DNA from 4 places in the Janthinobacterium sp. EB271-G4-7A genome. Region 3 is predicted to be linked to each of the others. Evidence: predicted binding sites of a transcription regulator. Region 3 holds the regulator's gene; each other region holds the start of a gene.
The links. Region 3 encodes FNR, which switches genes on or off when oxygen is low (the NO sensors DNR and NnrR bind a similar motif). Its sites were predicted from a motif close to TTGATNNNNATCAA; they were not measured.
Positions count from the first base shown of each region.

Region 1 (4,407 bases), on a different contig from region 3:
TGCTGGCTGAGGATCAGGGCGTTGTCGCCCAGGCGCAGCAAGTAGTTAACTTTGTCATCCATTGCCGGCGCTCCCATCACAGGTTCTTGACTTCTTCCGGCATCGGGAAGAAGGTGGGATGGCGGTACACCTTGCTGTTCGACGGCTCGAACAGGGCGCCCTTGTCGCCGGGGCTGCTGGCGACGATGTCGGCCGCGCGCACCACCCAGATGCTCACGCCTTCATTGCGGCGCGTGTAGACGTCGCGCGCATGGTTGACCGCCATGGTGGCGTCGGAAGCGTGCAGGCTGCCCACATGCTTGTGCGCCAGGCCGTGCTGGCTGCGGATGAAAACTTCCCACAAAGGCCATTCTTTGCTCATGTTGCTATCCCCTATCTGTCTTATGTATTTACGCTGCCGCTTTGTTAGCAGCTTGCTTGTCAGCATACGCGACCAAGGCATCGCGGAACCATTCGCCGTCTTCATACGCTTTCACGCGCGTTTGCAGGCGTTCGCGGTTGCATGGGCCATTGCCCTTCAGGACATTGTTGAACTCGGACCAGTCGATCTCGCCGAATTCATAGTGACCCGTTTCCGCATTGAATTTCAGGTCGGGATCGGGCACGGTCAGGCCCAGGTATTCGATTTGCGGCACGGTCTGGTCGACCATGCGCTGGCGCAATTCATCGTTCGAGAACAGCTTGATGCGCCATTGCGCCGATTGGGCGCTGTTGACGGAAGCGGCGTCGGACGGGCCGAACATCATCAGCGATGGCCACCACCAGCGGTTCAGCGCATCCTGCGCCATGGCTTTCTGCGCCGGCGTACCCTTGCACAGCGACATCATGATGTCGTAGCCCTGGCGCGCATGAAATGATTCTTCCTTGCAGACGCGGATCATGGCGCGCGCATACGGCCCATACGAGCAGCGGCACAGGGGAATCTGGTTGATGATGGCGGAACCGTCGACCAGCCAGCCGATGGCGCCCATGTCGGCCCACGACAGGGTCGGATAATTAAAGATGCTGGAATACTTGGCTTTGCCCGAGTGCAAGGCGGCCAGCAAGTCGTCGCGCGACACGCCCAGGGTTTCCGCGGCGCTGTACAGGTACAGGCCGTGGCCCGCTTCGTCCTGGATCTTGGCCAGCAGGATCGATTTGCGTTTCAGGGTCGGCGCGCGCGTGACCCAGTTACCTTCGGGCAATTGGCCGACGATTTCCGAGTGCGCGTGCTGCGAAATCTGGCGGATCAGGGTCTTGCGGTAGGCATCCGGCATCCAGTCCTTGGCCTCGATCTTGATGCCTTCGTCGATGCGTGCCTGGAAAGCGCGCTCTTCTTGACCCATGTCGTCGAGGGAACGGACGTTCTTGAGGCCGGTTTCAACCATTTGTGCGTACATGATCTGTCTCCCATGTCTTTGATTTTGCGCAGCAACGCGGTGCGATGAACAGATAATACGATACAAAAAACGATTTGCATACACTTGATATGAATCATTTTAAAAATTCGTATCTTGTGCAGCTTTTTTGTGCGTATGATATTGCTGATGAGAAAACACTACAGAGCGCCACCAGCGCTTCCGGCAAATTATTGCCGCGCTACCCGCGCAGCCAAGTAAACTGCTGCTTTTATTGATTCGACCGCAACACGGCCAGACCGGAACCACATGAAGAACACCCGCTGCACGGCATGGATAGCCGATTTCCTGGAAAGCGACCCACCGCGCTCGAAGTCCCTGGTGATGACCATCTTTGGCGACGCCATCGTGCCGCGCGGCGGCGCCATCTGGCTGGGCAGCCTGATCGAACTGCTGGCGCCATTCGGCGTCAACGACCGTTTATTGCGTACCAGCGTGTTCCGCCTGGCGCAGGAAGGCTGGCTCAGCTCGCAGCGCGATGGCCGCCGCAGCGCCTATACGATACGCCCGGAGGCGCTGGCCCGCTTCGAACGCGCCTATCGCCGCATTTATGCACCGCTGGTCGTGCACTGGGATGGCAGCTGGACCCTGGTGATCGGGCCGGCCGGCAGCATCGGCGCTGCCGAGCGGGGGGCGCTGCGCAAGGAATTATTGTGGGCGGGCTATGGTTTGATCTCTCCCGGCATCTTTGGCCATCCGGCCAGCAATACGGAGGCGCTGGAAGATATCCTCGTGCGCAACGAGGTGCAGGGCAAGCTGTATGTTTGCCACACAACAGAGTTGCCGGGCGTCAGCACGCGCCCCCTGCGCGACATGGTGGGCGACTGCTGGGACTTGTCGGAAGTGATGGCTGGCTACGAAAAATTCATCGCCAGCTTCCAGCCGCTGCTGACCCTGCTGCAAGAAGCGCCCGTGTTCGATGCGGAGCAAGCGTTCGTCATCCGCTCACTGCTGACGCACGCCTACCGCCGTGTGCAGTTGCACGACCCGCAATTGCCCGTCGAACTGCTGCCCGAGCCGTGGCCGGGCACGCAAGCCTATGCCCTGGCGCGCGACCTCTACCGCCTTACCTACGCGGCGGCAGAGGAACATATTCTGGCCACCCTGCGGCGCGAGGATGAGCAGACGCCGGACGTGGAGCCATGGTTTTTTGAACGTTTCGGCGGACTGACTACTTGAACGTCTGAAAAATGTTCAGGGCCAGGCGCGTGGCCGCAGGCAGTACGATGAGTACGCCCAGGCCACGCAACGCCGCCATAAGCATTTTCTCAGGCGTTCACTGCTTGGCGACGACCTGCTTGGCCCCCGCCAACAAATCCTGCCCCAGCTTTTCCAGCGCATTGGCCTGCACCAGCATGGTGTCGAGGATGGCGGCATTGAAGGTGAATTCGGCCGGCGTGGTATAGCCGGGGAAACGTATGATGCGCAGCAATTCCTGCAAGGTCGTGCCCTTGCCCAGGTGCGCCAGGGCATCGCTGAGGGCGCTGACTTTCTTTTCCAGTTCGCGTATGTGTTTGCCGTTGTCATCCATGATGCTCTCCCCGTATTGGAGCTATCACGTTAGCAAAGCGCGTCCGTCGTCGTTTGCGCCAGCACAAAGACCACCGCAAAACAGGTATCATCGCGCCATTGCACACGATGCAAAACCCATACGTTTTTATCAGGAACACACATGACCATTAAAATCAGCCAGCAATTCGATGCCGGCGCGATCGAGGTGCTGCGCGCCGACGATGCCCAATCCATCGAGCTGAACATCCGCAAGGATTCCCACGCCGACATCACGCAGTGGTTTTACTTCCGCCTGCAAGGCGCACAAGGCGAGGCATGCACGATCCGCTTCATGAATGCAGGCAAGTCAGCCTACCCGGACGGCTGGAAAGATTACCAGGCCGTGGCCAGCTACGACCGCGAAACCTGGTTCCGCGTGCCCACCAGCTTTGATGGCACCGTGATGACTATCGAACACACGCCCGAGGAAGAAAGCGTGTACTACGCCTACTTCGAGCCATACCCATGGGACCGCCACCTGGCCCTGATCGACAGCGCGCAAGCGTCGCCGCTGGTACGCTTGATCGACCTGGGCAGCACCGTGGAAGGCCGCGACATGAACCTGCTGGTGGTCGGTGACGCCGATGCAGAGAAGAAAGTCTGGATCATCGCGCGCCAGCATCCCGGTGAAACGATGGCCGAATGGTTTGTTGAAGGCATGCTCGAAGCCTTGCTGGACCAGGCCAATCCGTTTGCCCGCCAGTGCCTGCAGGACGCCGTCTTCTATGTGGTGCCGAACATGAACCCGGACGGTTCCGTGCACGGCAACCTGCGCACCAACGCGGCCGGCGCCAACCTGAACCGCGAATGGATGACGCCGACCATGGAACGCAGCCCGGAAGTGTTCCTGGTGAAACAAAAAATGCATGAAATCGGCTGCGACCTGTTCCTCGACGTGCATGGCGACGAAGGCTTGCCTTACGTCTTCGTGGCCGGCAGCGATGCGCTGGAAAATTTCACGCCGGCACAAAAGGCCGAGCAAGACCGCTTCATCGCCGACTTCAAAGTGGCCAGCCCCGACTTCCAGGATGAACACGGCTATGAAGACGGCCCGTTCACGCCGGAAGTGCTGACCATGGGTTCGCCCCATATCACCCACGCCTTCGGCTGCCTGTCGCTGACCCTGGAACTGCCGTTCAAGGACAACGCCAACGATCCCGACCCGCAAACGGGCTGGAGCGGCGCCCGCAGCGCCGCCCTGGGCGCTGCCGTATTGCAACCGATCCTGGCCACCTTGCGCGCCTAAGCCTTACCGCAGTCACGCGGCCCGACCTCGCAGGCGGGCCGCGCTTTTCTCTCAGCCCTTGGCTACCTTGCGCAAGGCTTCCACCAGCCGGTCCAGATGCGACTCGGGCGTAAAGATGCCCGGCGTCACGCGCACGCAAGCGCCGGAAGCGAGACCGTCGCGCGGCACGGCAAAGATGCCGTGTTCCTGTACCAGCTTTTTCGACAGCGCATA
Region 1 is NZ_JACYMI010000001.1:416,335-420,741, reverse strand. It holds gene paaC (1,2-phenylacetyl-CoA epoxidase subunit PaaC) at 1-62, opposite strand, end outside; gene paaB (1,2-phenylacetyl-CoA epoxidase subunit PaaB) at 77-361, opposite strand; gene paaA (1,2-phenylacetyl-CoA epoxidase subunit PaaA) at 390-1,379, opposite strand; gene paaX (phenylacetic acid degradation operon negative regulatory protein PaaX) at 1,647-2,576, shown strand; gene IGS58_RS01970 (hypothetical protein) at 2,674-2,928, opposite strand; gene IGS58_RS01965 (M14 family metallopeptidase) at 3,070-4,194, shown strand; gene IGS58_RS01960 (aminotransferase class V-fold PLP-dependent enzyme) at 4,246-4,407, opposite strand, start outside.
Region 1: the regulator FNR is predicted to act here: its motif matches at 1,464-1,477, upstream of paaA (1,2-phenylacetyl-CoA epoxidase subunit PaaA).

Region 2 (4,407 bases), on a different contig from region 3:
CTGGTGACGACGATCAGGTTGCCGTGGCGGATGGCCTCGGCGCCGCTGGCGCGCGCCTGGCGCAGCAGCGGGCGCTTGATGATGCGGAAATCCTCGGCCACCGAGCTGCGCCCACCATCGTGCGTGAGCATGCCTTGCTCGGCCAGCCGGGCCAGGTTCAGGGGGCGGTACTGGGGCGAGCGGGCCGTGTCCGCGCCCTCCGCACCCTGCGCACCGTCCGCAGCATACGGCACGCCGGCCTCGGCCACGCCCAGGATCGTGGGTTCCTGCTTGCCGCTGTCCTTGCTGGTCATCGTCGCTCCCCTGGATCTAGAATTTCAGCAGCGCGGCCGTCATGACCCCGCCGTACAGCACGAACAGGCTGCCCAGGCAGGCGCCAAAGCCATAGCGGGCGCGGCGGCGGCGCACCTGCTGCAGCGCCGTCCAGTTCATCGATACCGTGCCCAGCACGTTCAAGCCCGTGGCATCGCGCAGTTCGGCGGGACTGAGGAAGGTGGGGCGCACCTGGCTGATCAGCAGGGCCGTGGCGACGCCGGCCACCAGGGCCGCGCCCAGCGCCGCGCTGAACAGCAGCGGACGGTTCGGGCCGACGGGCGCATATTGCACCGTGGGCGGGTCGATGATCTTGAAGGCCATCATCTCGGTGGTGGAACTGAGTTCGCCCGACAGCTTGGCCGCTTCGCGCCGGCCGATCAGCTTTTCATAGTTTTCCTTGTTGATGATGTAGTCGCGGTTGAGCTGCGCCAGCTGCGACTCCACTTCGGGCACGGCATTGCTCTGCGCCAGCAGGCGCTCATTGCGCGCGCTGTATTCCTGCACGCGGGCCTTGATGGCGGCCACCTTGGCATCCGCGTCCGTCAACGCCACCTTCAGCTGCTGCAGCATGGGGCTGTAGTTCTTGCCCGGGTCGCCGGCCGCCGTTTTCAGCTTGCTTTCCTCGATCTTGCGTTCTTCCAGCTGGGCCACCAGGCGCTTCGAGGCAATGATGTCGGGATGCAATTCCGTAAATTGCATGCGCAGGCTGTCGAGGTTCTTGTTGATCGACGCGATGCGCTCGTCGAGTTCGGGATTCGTGATGGCCGAAGCGTTCGGCTCCAGGTCGAGCACGGGCTCGTCGCCCTCGATCTGGCTCTGGATGGCCTTGCGCGATTGTTCCGCCTCGACCAGTTCCAGCTTGGCATTGTTCAGGCTATCGGATGACATCAGCAGCTGGCTGCCATAATCGATGCCCTGGCGCGGCAGCAGCAGGTTGTTGCGGATCTTGAATTCCTTCACCAGGTTTTCCGCCGCGCTCAGCTTGTCCTCGTAATTCTTGATCTGCTCGTCGATGAATTGCACCGCCTTCTGCGTATCCCCTTTCTTGCCCTGGAAACTGCCTTCGACAAAGATGGTCAGCAGGCTTTGCACCACGTCGCGCACCAGCTTCGGGTCGCGCCCGCTGTAGCTGATGGTGTAGATGTCATAGGCATTGGTGCCGGTGATCTTGATGCGGCTCATCAAGTCGTCGAGCTGGGCTTCGTGCTCGCGCACGGTCTTCGAATCCAGGTCGAGGTCGACCATGCGCATTACGCGCTCCACGTTCGGCCGGCTGAGCAGGGTGCGGCTCATGATGGCCACCTGCTGTTCCGTGTTCGGCACGCTGGTCATGCCGGCCATCAGCGGTTTGAGGATGGTTTGCGTATCGACAAACACGCGCGCCGACGTCTGGAAGTCGTCGGGCAGGGTGATCACCTTGATGAAGCCGGCGATGGCCACCAGCCACGCCACCAGCACCGCATGCCAGCGGTATTTCCAGATACCTTTCAGGCTGGAAAGCAGTTGCTGTATCAATTCTTCCATGTCGCTTCCTTCAGGTGACGGTGCTGCACGGTAGATGGGGTGGCGGCGCGGACAACGACGGCATCTTGCAAGAAATGCTTGCCTGTTGGGTAAGCAAAGTATAGGGCGGCTGTGAAGCAAGATTTCCCAAGATGATTGCTTCTTGATACGCCTCAAGGTTCTCTTGCCAAGTTTTAATAATCATAGGAAGTTCGCGGCCCAGGCTGGTTCTGCGGGGCCGGCCATGGATGCGCCATCGACTCGAAGAGGCTCCGCATGAATCCGTTTCGCCGTGCATTTGTCTGCAACACGCTGGTTCTGGCGGGCGCTGCCAGCCTGCTCGGTGCCTGCCGCACGCGCCATCCGCTGGCACCGGCCGACGACAGCGCGCCCATGCACGATTACCTGATCGGACCGGGCGACTCCGTCAACATCATCGTCTGGCGCAACCCGGAAGTGTCGCTGACGGTGGCCGTGCGGCCGGACGGCAAGATCACCACGCCGCTGGTCGAGGATTTGCCTGCCAGCGGCAAGACGTCGACCCAGCTGGCGCGCGACATCGAGCAAGCGTTGAGCAAGTTCATCCAGCAGCCCGTGGTGACGGTCATCGTCACCAATTTTTCGGGCCCGTATGGCGAGCAGATCCGCGTCATCGGCGAGGCGGCCAAGCCGCAGGCGCTGCCATACCGGCTGGGCATGTCGCTGATGGACGTGCTCATCGCCGTGGGCGGCATTACCGATTTTGCGGCTGGCAACAAGGCCAGCATCATCCGCATGCGCGAAGGCAACCAGCAGCAGCTGCGCGTGCGCCTCGATGATTTATTGAAAGAAGGCGATATTTCCGCGAATGTCATGATGCGGCCGGGCGATGTGCTGCTGATACCGGAAAGCTTCTTTTAATAGCAAGCTCGACAATATCAAAACAGCATTTTTATTTGTCATTTTGTACTTGCGGGCAAATTTCAGCATGCAATTTTGCTATTGAATAGCACATTTCTTCTGTTTTTTTAGCTGGATGTGGGAACTTCTCCAGTTTTTATCTTGTCACAAGGCATTGGCTTCAGTCCGTCTCGACGGCGGCCGATGAACGTGAGGACAAGATGAGCTTTGAAGATGAACCCATTATTTCCTTCGACACGCCAGGCACCTTCAGTGACCTGGTGGTGGGCGAGGGGCAGATCGACCCTGCCATGGAGCATGAGCTCGACCTGCAGCGCTTTCATATCCGCATGGCCAATTCGCGCGGCCGGCGCGAGGCGGCCAGTTTGCTGATCCGCAAGATGTACGGCTGGCGCGGCTATGCCGTCGATCCCGGCATCGCGCATGCCCTGAATAAAATCACGCTGTTTGCAGAAACGGCCGGCAGCACCGTCGGCACCATGACACTGTGCCTCGACAATGACGAGACAGGCCTGCCCGCCGATGAAAACTTCCGCGACAAGCTCGACGTGCTGCGCGAAGAGGGGCGGCGCCTGTGCGAACCATCACGCCTGGCCATCGACAAGGGCGTGAGCAAGCGCGTGTTTGCGGCGCTGATTCATATTTCTTATATCTATGCCCACAATATTCACGGCTTTACAGATTACGTGATCGAAGTCAACCCGCGCCACGTGGTGTTTTACAAGCGCATGCTGGGTTTCAAGGACTTCGGCGGCGAGCGCGAGTGCACGCGCGTGGGGGCGCCGGCCGTGCTGCTACGGCTGGACCTCGATTACATGGGGGCCCAGATCCGCAAATACGGTGGCCTGATGGAACAGCATGGGGGTGAACGGTCGTTTTACCCCTTTTTTTTTCCGACATGGGATGAGCCTGGCATTACGGACCGGCTGAGGCAGGGGCGCAACTGATACCTCATTTGTTTTTCAGCAAGATCGCCTGCATGTAGCTGCCTGGAATCGCGTAAGTGATGCCGCTGGGCGCGCTGATGGCGGCCTCTTTGAGGCCCTTGACGTACACCATGTTGACGATGCCGTAGACGAGACCGGTCTCGGGATCGAACAGGGGGCTGCCGCTGCTGCCCGGATACGCCGTCGCGTCCAGCTGGAACACGGTGTACGGCGCCTTTTGCAGTTGCGCCAGGCGCCGCACGTCGAGGCGCTGCGCGTTTTCGCTGGGCATGACCACCGGCGTCAGCGATGACACGGTGGCGCGGTGCGTCACGTGGTGCAAACCAAGCAAGGTGCCTAGCGGAAATCCCGTAAACGCCATGGCCTGGCCTTCGCGCACCGCGGCCGCGTCGCCCAGCGCGAGGGCGGGCAGGGGCGTGCCCGCCAGGCGCAGCAAGGCCAGGTCGTGTTCCGTATCCAGCGCCTGGACCTTGGCGGGACGGAATTGCGCCACCTCGCCCTGGCCCGTGAGTATGCCGATGATTTCGTTCGGGTTAGCGTCAAGCAGTTTCTGGATCACATGAGCGCAAGTGAGCACGCTCAAGCCGTCGCCCGTCACGAAACCCGTGCCGATGAAATTCATGGGCGGCGTGCGCGTCTTTTGCAGGCTGCCCACGCCAACGATGGACGGTTTCACGCGCGCGATGGTTTGCGCCAGCGCCGCATCGGCGCGGCACGGCACGTTGGCCAGGGCCAGGCAAAA
Region 2 is NZ_JACYMI010000001.1:2,921,376-2,925,782, reverse strand. It holds gene IGS58_RS13270 (XrtA-associated tyrosine autokinase) at 1-293, opposite strand, end outside; gene IGS58_RS13265 (XrtA system polysaccharide chain length determinant) at 310-1,839, opposite strand; gene IGS58_RS13260 (XrtA/PEP-CTERM system exopolysaccharide export protein) at 2,095-2,718, shown strand; gene IGS58_RS13255 (N-acyl amino acid synthase FeeM domain-containing protein) at 2,919-3,665, shown strand; gene IGS58_RS13250 (S1 family peptidase) at 3,670-4,407, opposite strand, start outside.
Region 2: the regulator FNR is predicted to act here: its motif matches at 1,982-1,995, upstream of IGS58_RS13265 (XrtA system polysaccharide chain length determinant).

Region 3 (4,407 bases):
GTGGTGCGGTTGTCGTCGGCCACCAGCAGGCGCAGCTGGCCCAGGGCCGGCGTGCGCCGCGTTTCGGCCGGCTGCGCCAGCATCTCGAAGGGCACGCTGAACCAGAAGCGGCTGCCCTTGCCTTCGCTGCTGGCGACGGCGATGTCGCCGCCCATCATGTGGATCAGCTGCTTGCTGATGGCCAGGCCCAGGCCCGTGCCGCCGAAGCGCCGCGTGATGCTCTGGTCGGCCTGTGAAAACGCGGCAAACAGCTGCTGTTGCTGCAGTTCCGTCATGCCGATGCCCGTGTCGCGCACTTCGAAGCGCAGCCAGGCGCGGCCACTCTCGCTCTCGGCCAGGCTGACGGCCACTACCACTTCGCCGCTCTCGGTAAACTTGATGGCGTTGCCGGCCAGGTTGACGAGAATTTGCTGCAGGCGCTGGGCGTCGCCGACGAGGCGCCGCGGCACGTCGGGCTCGACGGCGATGGCCAGTTCCAGCTCCTTTTCGCCCGCATTCATCGTCATCGTCGTGGCCAGGGTATTCATGACTTCATCGAGGTCGAATTCGACGGGCGACAATTCCATGCGGCGCGCCTCGATCTTCGAATAGTCGAGCACATCGTTGAGGATGCCCAGCAGCGACTGGCCCGCCACTCTGACCATGGTCAGGTACTTGCGCTGTTCCGTGTCGAGCTTGGTATTGCCCAGCAAATACACCATGCCCAGCACGGCATTGAGGGGCGTGCGGATTTCATGGCTCATGTTGGCCACGAAATCGCTCTTCGCGCGGTTGGCCGCCTCGGCCCGGTCGCGTTCCTGCTCCAGCTCCGCCGCGCGCGCTTCGAGTTCCTGCTGCAGGCGGTCGCGTTCGCTCATCAGGCCATTGAACGCTTCCGTCAGTTCGCCGATCTCGTCGCGCTGCTGTACCGGCACGGGGGTGAAACGGCTGCCGCTGGTGCGCAGGGCCAGCAGGGTATCGCGCAGGCGCACCAGCGGCGACAGCAGGCGCACGGTAACCCAGCCCAGAACGGCAGCGGCCAGCAGCGAAGCGAGGATGCTCCACAGCACCAGCCGGTACAGCACGCCATCGAACGGTTCGAAGGCATCCTCGACGGGCAGCGAGGCGGCCAGCAGCCAGTTCACGGATTTCAGGCGCTTGAAGCTGTTGACGGCCGTGATGCCGCGGCTGTTGGTGCTGACCATGCTGCCTTCGCCATCCTCCTTCAGCAGCTGGGTGGTCGTCAGGTTGGCGTTCGGCTTGCGCGGCTGCAGCAAACGGCTGGTATCGGGGTGCAGCACGTAGCGCGGCACGGCGCCGCGCGTGAGGATGAAGTAATAGCCGCTCTTGCCGATCTTTTCCGAGCGCAGGCGGCCCAGCAGATTGTCCTTGTACAGGCGCAGCACGCCGATCACCACGCCGGCCACCTGGCCATCGGCGGCCAGCACGGGCGCCACCATCTGCACGATGGGCATGCCGCTCGACTTGCCCAGCATCGGCTCGGTAATCATGGGCTGGCGCGTGCGCAGGACGGTCTGGAAATACTCGCGCTCGGCGACGTTGATGCCGGCGCGCCCCGTCACTTCCGGCATGTCGGCCACGATGGCGCCATGCGCGTCGAGCACCAGCACGTCGTCGAACAGCACCAGCATCGAGCGGCGCGCATAGTATTCGCGCAATTGGGCGGGCTGGGCGATCAATTCCGGCGGCTGCTGCCTGGCCGTCAGGGTGACAATCTGCAGCAGCATGCCCAGCTTGTCGTCGAGCTCGGCAGCGGTGCGGCTGATCAGCGATGACTGCTGGCTCAGCAGTACTCGGGTGAAGTCGTCGCGCATGTGCTGCACCTGGATCATGGTGACCAGCGCGATCATGGCGATCGAGGTCAGGCTGGTGGCCAGCGCGACTTTTGCTTTAATGCCGAGAGGCTTCATGATTTCCTTTTCAGTGCCGGGCGGCACAGGCGGCAGATAATGCTGTCAGGAATTTTCCTATCAATACCCCAGCTTGGCAAGCGCCGCCGCGCAAATTGCCCGCCCCGTATGGGCTTTTGACGATGTTGCCATATAATTAAAGGCTGGACGTCGTTTATTCGCCGAATTTACGGTGAAATTGGCATACGGCAACCCTGTATGCAGCTGTATGCAGTAAACTTGTTGTTGCATTTTCTAAAAGGTACCGACATGACTGAAGCGCTCCTCACTCCAACCTTGCCCACCGTGAACGTGGAGGCGTTGCGTGCACGATGCTCGACCTGCAGCATGCATCAATTGTGCCTGCCGATGGGCCTTGATGTGGGCGACATGGATCGGCTGGACCAGATCATCGGCCGCCGCCGCAAGATCGTGCGCGGGGCCTCGCTGTTCCGCATCGGCGACTCGTTCCAGAACCTGTACGCGATCCGCCTGGGGCACTTCAAGACCTACCAGATCAATCCGGGTGGCGAAGAGCAGGTGACGGGTTTCCAGATGGCCGGTGAACTGCTGGGCATGGATGCCATCAGCGCCGACCGCCACCACTGTAATGCCGTGGCGCTGGAAGACAGCGAAGTGTGTGAAATTCCGTTTTCCAGCCTGGAACAATTGCTGGGCAATATGCCGACCCTGCTGCGTCATTTCCACCGCATGATGAGCCAGGAAATCACGCGCGAGCAAAGCGTCATGCTATTGCTGGGCAATATGCAGGCGACCCAGCGTTTTGCCGCCTTCATCGTCAACCTGGCATCGCGCTATGAAGCACGCGGCTATTCGGGCAGCAATTTCCAGCTGCGCATGTCGCGCGAGGAAATCGGCAACTATCTGGGCCTGACCATCGAAAGCGTCAGCCGCTTATTGTCGAAATTCAAGAAGGAAGGCTGGCTGCGCGTCTCGAACCGCGAGATCGAAATCCTGCAGCCGGCCAAGTTGAAAGCGATTACGGCCGGCACGGACGTCTGCAAATAAGACTTACAGTTCTTCATCCGCGTGCAGCGCGATGCTGCGCTGCAGGGGCCAGGTCCAGATGCCGGACAGCCGCCACTCGCGTTTGTCGTTTTCCACCAGCACTTGCCAGCGGCTGCGCTCGAGCATCGGCAGTGCTACGGAAAAATTGCCGGCCGCATCGGGCTGCACCAGCAGCTTGATATCCTTTTCCGGCAGGGTCGCATGCGCCAGGTGCAGCTGCAGCGGCGCCTGATAGGCCTTGCCGAAGCTGTGCACGGAACCACTGAGGCGCGCTGCAGCCACGTCATATGACAGGCGCGTATCCATGGCCAGGTCGCTGGCGATCGTGTCGCGCTTCAAATCCTGGTTGATCGCCTTGCCCTGCTTGTAATAATCGCCCACCACCAGCGCATCGGGCTGCGTAAACGCGATATAGCCCATGAAGCTGCCGACGACCACGGACAGGCCGGGACCGATCATCAGCAGCCATGGCCAGCGATGCTTGTACCACGGTGCAACGGGGGGTTGCAGTTTCAGACTGTCGGACATGGTGTTTCTCCTGTTTAATCAGCCAGTCCCCGCATGGGGACCGGCCTTCCTGCAACTTCGTGGCGGCGGCGAGGGCACCCGGTCCCCGTCCGCCTTTCCTTGTTAACGTGGCACGATGAATACCGCGCTTTCACGCACATGCAGCGATGGATCGTCCAGCGATTGCAATTCGATCGCAATCTTGTTCGAGCCCTTCTCTCCCACGCCGTGCGGTACGCGCAGGCGGATCGGCCAGCCCAGCGTTTCCGTCGGCTGCAAGGTCACTTCTTCGCGCGTCAGCAAGGTCAGGCCCGGCAAGCCGGAAGCGCTGATTTTAAAATGCTGGCTTTGCTCGGACGTATTCATGATCTGCAGGCGGTAGACGTTTTCGATCATGCCGTCTTCGACTTCGCGCCCCATCGAACCGCGGTCGCGGATCACGTCCATTTTCAGGGGCGTGCGCAGGGCCAGCGACGTACACACGGCGATGATGATCAGGGCCAGGATGGAAGTGTAGATCAAGACGCGCGGGCGCATGGCGCGCTGACGTATCTGCTTCGAATTGAAGTTGTTTTCCATCGCATGGTCGGTGCTGTAGCGTATCAGGCCACGCGGCCGCTCGACCTTGTCCATCACGCTGTTGCAGGCATCGACGCAGGCGGCGCAGCCGATGCATTCATACTGCAGGCCGTTGCGGATATCGATGCCGGTCGGACACACCTGCACGCACAGGGTACAGTCGATGCAATCGCCCAGCTTGTCGTTGTTGCCGGCCTTCTTGCTCATGGCGCCGCGTGGTTCGCCGCGCTTGGCATCGTAGGTGATGATCAGGGTGTCCTGGTCGAACATGGCGCTCTGGAAGCGCGCGTAGGGGCACATGTATTTGCACACCTGCTCGCGCAGCCAGCCCGCGTTGCCGTAGGTTGCCAGGCTGTAGAACAAGACCCAGAACCATTCCCAGGGACCGAAATTGAGGGTGGTC
Region 3 is NZ_JACYMI010000004.1:359,660-364,066, forward strand. It holds gene IGS58_RS24540 (response regulator) at 1-1,910, opposite strand, end outside; gene fnr (fumarate/nitrate reduction transcriptional regulator Fnr) at 2,160-2,918, shown strand; gene IGS58_RS24550 (FixH family protein) at 2,922-3,446, opposite strand; gene ccoG (cytochrome c oxidase accessory protein CcoG) at 3,549-4,407, opposite strand, start outside.

Region 4 (4,407 bases), on a different contig from region 3:
ACCAGCAGGTCGCGGTCGATCTCGTCCAGGCGTGCCAGGTTCAGCAAGACCAGGTCGCGGCCTTCGACGGGCAGGGCATCGAGGATCTGGCCGGCCAGCGCGGGCGGCAGGAAGGCCAGGAATACGGCTTGCATCTGCACGTGCTCGTTGACGATGTATTCGGCCAGCCATTTCGGCGAAGCCCACTGCAGGCGCGCCATCTTGGGGCGGATCGCGTCGCCGTAAATATTGTTCAGCACACTATTTGCGATATCGCTGCCCAGCGCCATGTCCAGCGAGCGCTTCAGGTAGCTGCGCGAGGCGCCGTGCACGCCGCTTTGCTGGCGGTAGTCGTCGAAGAAGGTCTGCATGGCCGTTTTCACGGATTCGACCTTGATGCCGCTCATGCGCGACATCACTTGCGTGACTTCCAGCAATTCTTCACGCGACAGGCAGCGCAGCACATTGGCGGCCTGTTCTTCGCCGATGCTCAGCAGCACGATGGCCGCCTGTTCCACGGGGTTCAGGCTGACGCTTTCGTATTCTGCGCCGTCGGAGGGATTATTGTTGTTGAGTTCGGCCATTTTTCTGCATCCATTGTTTGACGACTTCGGCGACACGCTCGGGTTCTTTTTCAGCCAGCACTTTCAAGTGGTCGACCATCACGTCGACCGCCGAGCCAGGTGGCGGCAAGTCATAGTTTTCCAGCAGCGGCACGACCGGCATGTTGCCGGCGGCGGCCTCGCCTTCGAGCGCCAGCGGGCTGCCATTCACGCCCAGGGCAGGCGCGCCGGCGGCGGCCACGCCATTCGCGCCGGCGGCGCTGGCGCCGCCCAGTGCCAGGGCGGGATCGAGCTGTTTCAGTGGCGGCGGCGTCAGGCGCGTGGTCAGCAGGCGCAGCAGCGGACGCAGGATCAGGAAGTAGCCGAGGATGGCGCCCAGGGCGTACAGCAGCCAGCTGCTGAAATCGACGACGGTATCGCGCTCTTCCCACCACTGCGCCACGGGCGGCTTGGCCGGGAAGGCCAGCGCCGTCAGGCTCAGGCTGTCGCCGCGCTGGGCGTTGATGCCCAGGCCGCTGCTCAGCATTTTTTCAATATTGCCCAGTTCGGCAGGGGTCCAGCCCGTTTTCGGATTCGGTGCGGCGGCGCTGTTGAGGACGACGGCGACGCTGAGTTTTTCCAGGCGGCCACGGCTGCGCTTGATCTGCGTGATGCTGCGGTCGTAGGCGTACTGGCGCGTGGTGGCGTTCTTGCGGGCCGTGCCATCGTCGGATGGCTTCGGCGCGCCATCGGCGGGGGCGGCGCCGGCGGCGTCGGCCGGTGCCGGCACGGCGGCCGCTGGCGGACGGTTCGACAGGCTGCCGGGAATGCCGGCCACGGTGCGGTTGCGTTCCTGCTCTTCGCGCATCGCTTCGCTCGTTACTTTCGGGGCTTCGCCGTATTTTTCCAGCGTTTCGTCCACGCGGTCGTTGTTCACGGCGGCCGTCACGCTGAGCTTGAAGTTGTCTTCGCCGATGACCGGGCCCAGCAAGCCCGTGACGTTGCGGCGGATTTCATCCTGGAAGCGTTTCGCACCTTCGTTGCCGGCGGCCGAGGCATCGAAGCCGTCCGTCAGGTCGATGTGCGAGGACAGCAGGTTGCCGCTCTGGTCGACCAGGCTCACGCGCGTGGGCGCCAGGCTGGCGACGCTGCCGGCCACCATGTTGATGACGGCGGCGATCTGTTCCTGCGCCAGGGTGCGGCCCGGTTTCAGCGCCACCACGACGGAAGCGGACGATTTGTCGCCGTCGCTGGCGACAAACGAAGTCGATTTGGCAATCGACAGATGGACGCGCGCCGAAGCGATCGCGTCCATCGTCATGATGCTTTGCGCCAGTTCGCCTTCCAGGCCGCGGCGGAAGCGCACGTCCTGCACGAATTGGGAGACGCCCAGCGGGTCGTTCTTGTCCATCAGCTCCAGGCCGGCCGGCAGCTGCGCCGTCACGCCTTTCGATGCGAGCAGCATGCGCACCTTGCCCAGCATGGCGTCGGGCACCAGCACCTGGCCGCTGTCCGGATGCAGGCGGTAGGGGATGTGTTCCGCGTCCAGGGTGGCCATCATGTCCGTCACGGCCACTTTTTCGCGCGCGCCAAACACCGGCTTGTAGTTGGCCTGGTCGCGCCAGGCATACATGGTCACCATGGCGGTGATGCCGATGGCCAGCACGACGATGGGAACCAGGTTTTTCAGCAGGGCGGGCGGAATGGCGGGCTGGGCGCCAAGGCGCCAGCGCGCAAATGCGGACTTCATGGGGGTAATCACTTGGGGTAACTTTCGCTGGAAGGCTGGGCGTGGATCAGGACGTGAAGATTACAGAGGCAGTTTGATGAGTTCGTCGACGGCGCCCATGACCTTGTTGCGCACTTGCATCAACATGGAGAAGGACAGGCTCGCTTCCTGGCTGGCCAGCATGGCGCCGACCATGTCGTCGCTCTTGCCGCTGTCGACGTCGCTCATTTTTTGCGCGGCCATGCGGTCATCGCCGTTGACCTTGCCGATGGCGTCTTTCATGCTTTGCGCAAAGGAGAAGCCGGATTGTTCCGGCGCGCCGAACTGGGCGGCAGGCGCGATGCTGGCGCCCAGGGCGCGCGCGTCATTGCTCAGTGCTGCCAGATCGGCCTTGATCAGACCTGCGAGTTCGTTGCTCATCTTGCCCTCTACTTTCAATATGCGGTGACGTATCAATCAGAAATTACTGGTGTTGCCATTCCGGCAGGCATTACATCCAATGCCATCTCGCCCGGCCCGATTTCAGGACCCATCAGTTTTATCAGTTGCCACACCATCCGCTCAAGCAGACTCAAACAAACCCAGCAAACCCACGCCAACATGATTTACATGGCCATGACAACTAATATTTATCTGATAAAAGTTTCTGCTGGTGGCAATAAGAAGGACTGGAAACTGCCATAAAAACCGGAATCAGGTAAGCGGAATGGCGCACTGCAAATCACTATTTTGTCGCTATAAGCTTACCTCGGGGCAACTATAAAGTAAAGAGAGGATTGCCTCAAGGAATATTGATACATGGCAATATTTAGCATTTTCATGTATTGTTCAGCACCGTAGTCATCTAGCATGCGATACGATGCGCAATCGTTTGCTTGCGGATCGGTTTGCAAGGTCAAGATGATGCTGTATTTAATTTCGGGTGATCCGTATAATTTGTTCTGCCACCGCAATACGACATGACCCTCATGATAACCACTAAGACAGATCAAACTGTGCGCCATCAAGTCCTCGATTCTTGTCTGCTTGGACGTCCTGTCCATTTGCTGCATGTATTCGGCGCCCAGCTGCGCGACGACCTGGCCGTGGCCCTGCGCCAGCCGATGAGCCGTCGCTACTGGGGCAACTTCCAGATCGATGGCGTGAGCTTGTCGCGCGTGGAAAACGAGGACAGCGTGAACCGCTGGCTGAGTTTTTCCACGGCGGCCAGCCAGACGGGCTTTGCCCTTGAACGGCAGATACTCTTGAGCGTGCTGAACTATCGCTATGGTAGTGCCGGCGCCAAGGGTGCGCTGCCCGATCCGGCGCAGGTGCGCGTGACGGCCACGGAGGAGCGCCTCGCTGTGGTGCTGGGACAACAGTTGGTGAACAGCTTGTTTTCCCGCGTCCACAAGAACCTGCAAACCCTGGGCAAGAGCAGCGACATCGACACCAGTGCCGAGGTCGCCGTGCAGTCTGGCGTGCATCCGGCGCGCGGCAGCTGGATCGTCACCGTGGCGCTCAGCGACGTCGAGGCGGGGCAGAGCGGTCAGTTCTGGTTCTCGCTGGACAAGCGCCTGATGGCCGACGTGCTGCGCGGCCTGCTGCCCGAGCGCGCGCAAGCGAAGAAAGCCTTGCGTGGCAGCGTGCGCCCGCTCGCTTCGCGCCTGCAAGTGACCCTGGAAGGCCGGCTCGTCAGCAAACAGGTGCAACTGGGCGCCTTGTTCGACCTGCGCGTGGGCGACGTGATTCCCGTCAGCCTGAGCCGTACCGACGTCATGCTCGACGACTCCCGTTTATTTACAGCTGCTGTTTCCGAACACAAGGGCAAGCTCTGTTTAACCTCATTTGAAGATGTCGAATAATATGAATCTGAACGATACCAACCAGAGCGAAACCCTGCTGGAAGACCTGGGCGATGACATGATCATCGACCAGGGCGACGTGTCCGACGTGGCCAGCGGCCGCGCGCGGCGCGACATTCCGCAGATGATGCGCAAGATTCCCGTGACGCTGACCCTGGAAGTGGGCTCGGCCCGCATCTCGCTCGAAGAGCTGATGGCCATCGGCCCTGAAAGCGTGATCGAACTCGACATGCTGGCCGGCGAACCGCTGGTGATCAAGGTCAATGGCACGCCGATCGGCCGCGCCGAAGTGGTCGTGGCCGGCGAGAACTAT
Region 4 is NZ_JACYMI010000001.1:3,529,727-3,534,133, reverse strand. It holds gene IGS58_RS15830 (flagellar motor switch protein FliG) at 1-563, opposite strand, end outside; gene fliF (flagellar basal-body MS-ring/collar protein FliF) at 541-2,271, opposite strand; gene IGS58_RS15820 (flagellar hook-basal body complex protein FliE) at 2,332-2,670, opposite strand; gene IGS58_RS15815 (hypothetical protein) at 2,695-2,934, shown strand; gene IGS58_RS15810 (FliM/FliN family flagellar motor switch protein) at 3,294-4,094, shown strand; gene IGS58_RS15805 (FliM/FliN family flagellar motor switch protein) at 4,096-4,407, shown strand, end outside.
Region 4: the regulator FNR is predicted to act here: its motif matches at 3,042-3,055, upstream of IGS58_RS15810 (FliM/FliN family flagellar motor switch protein).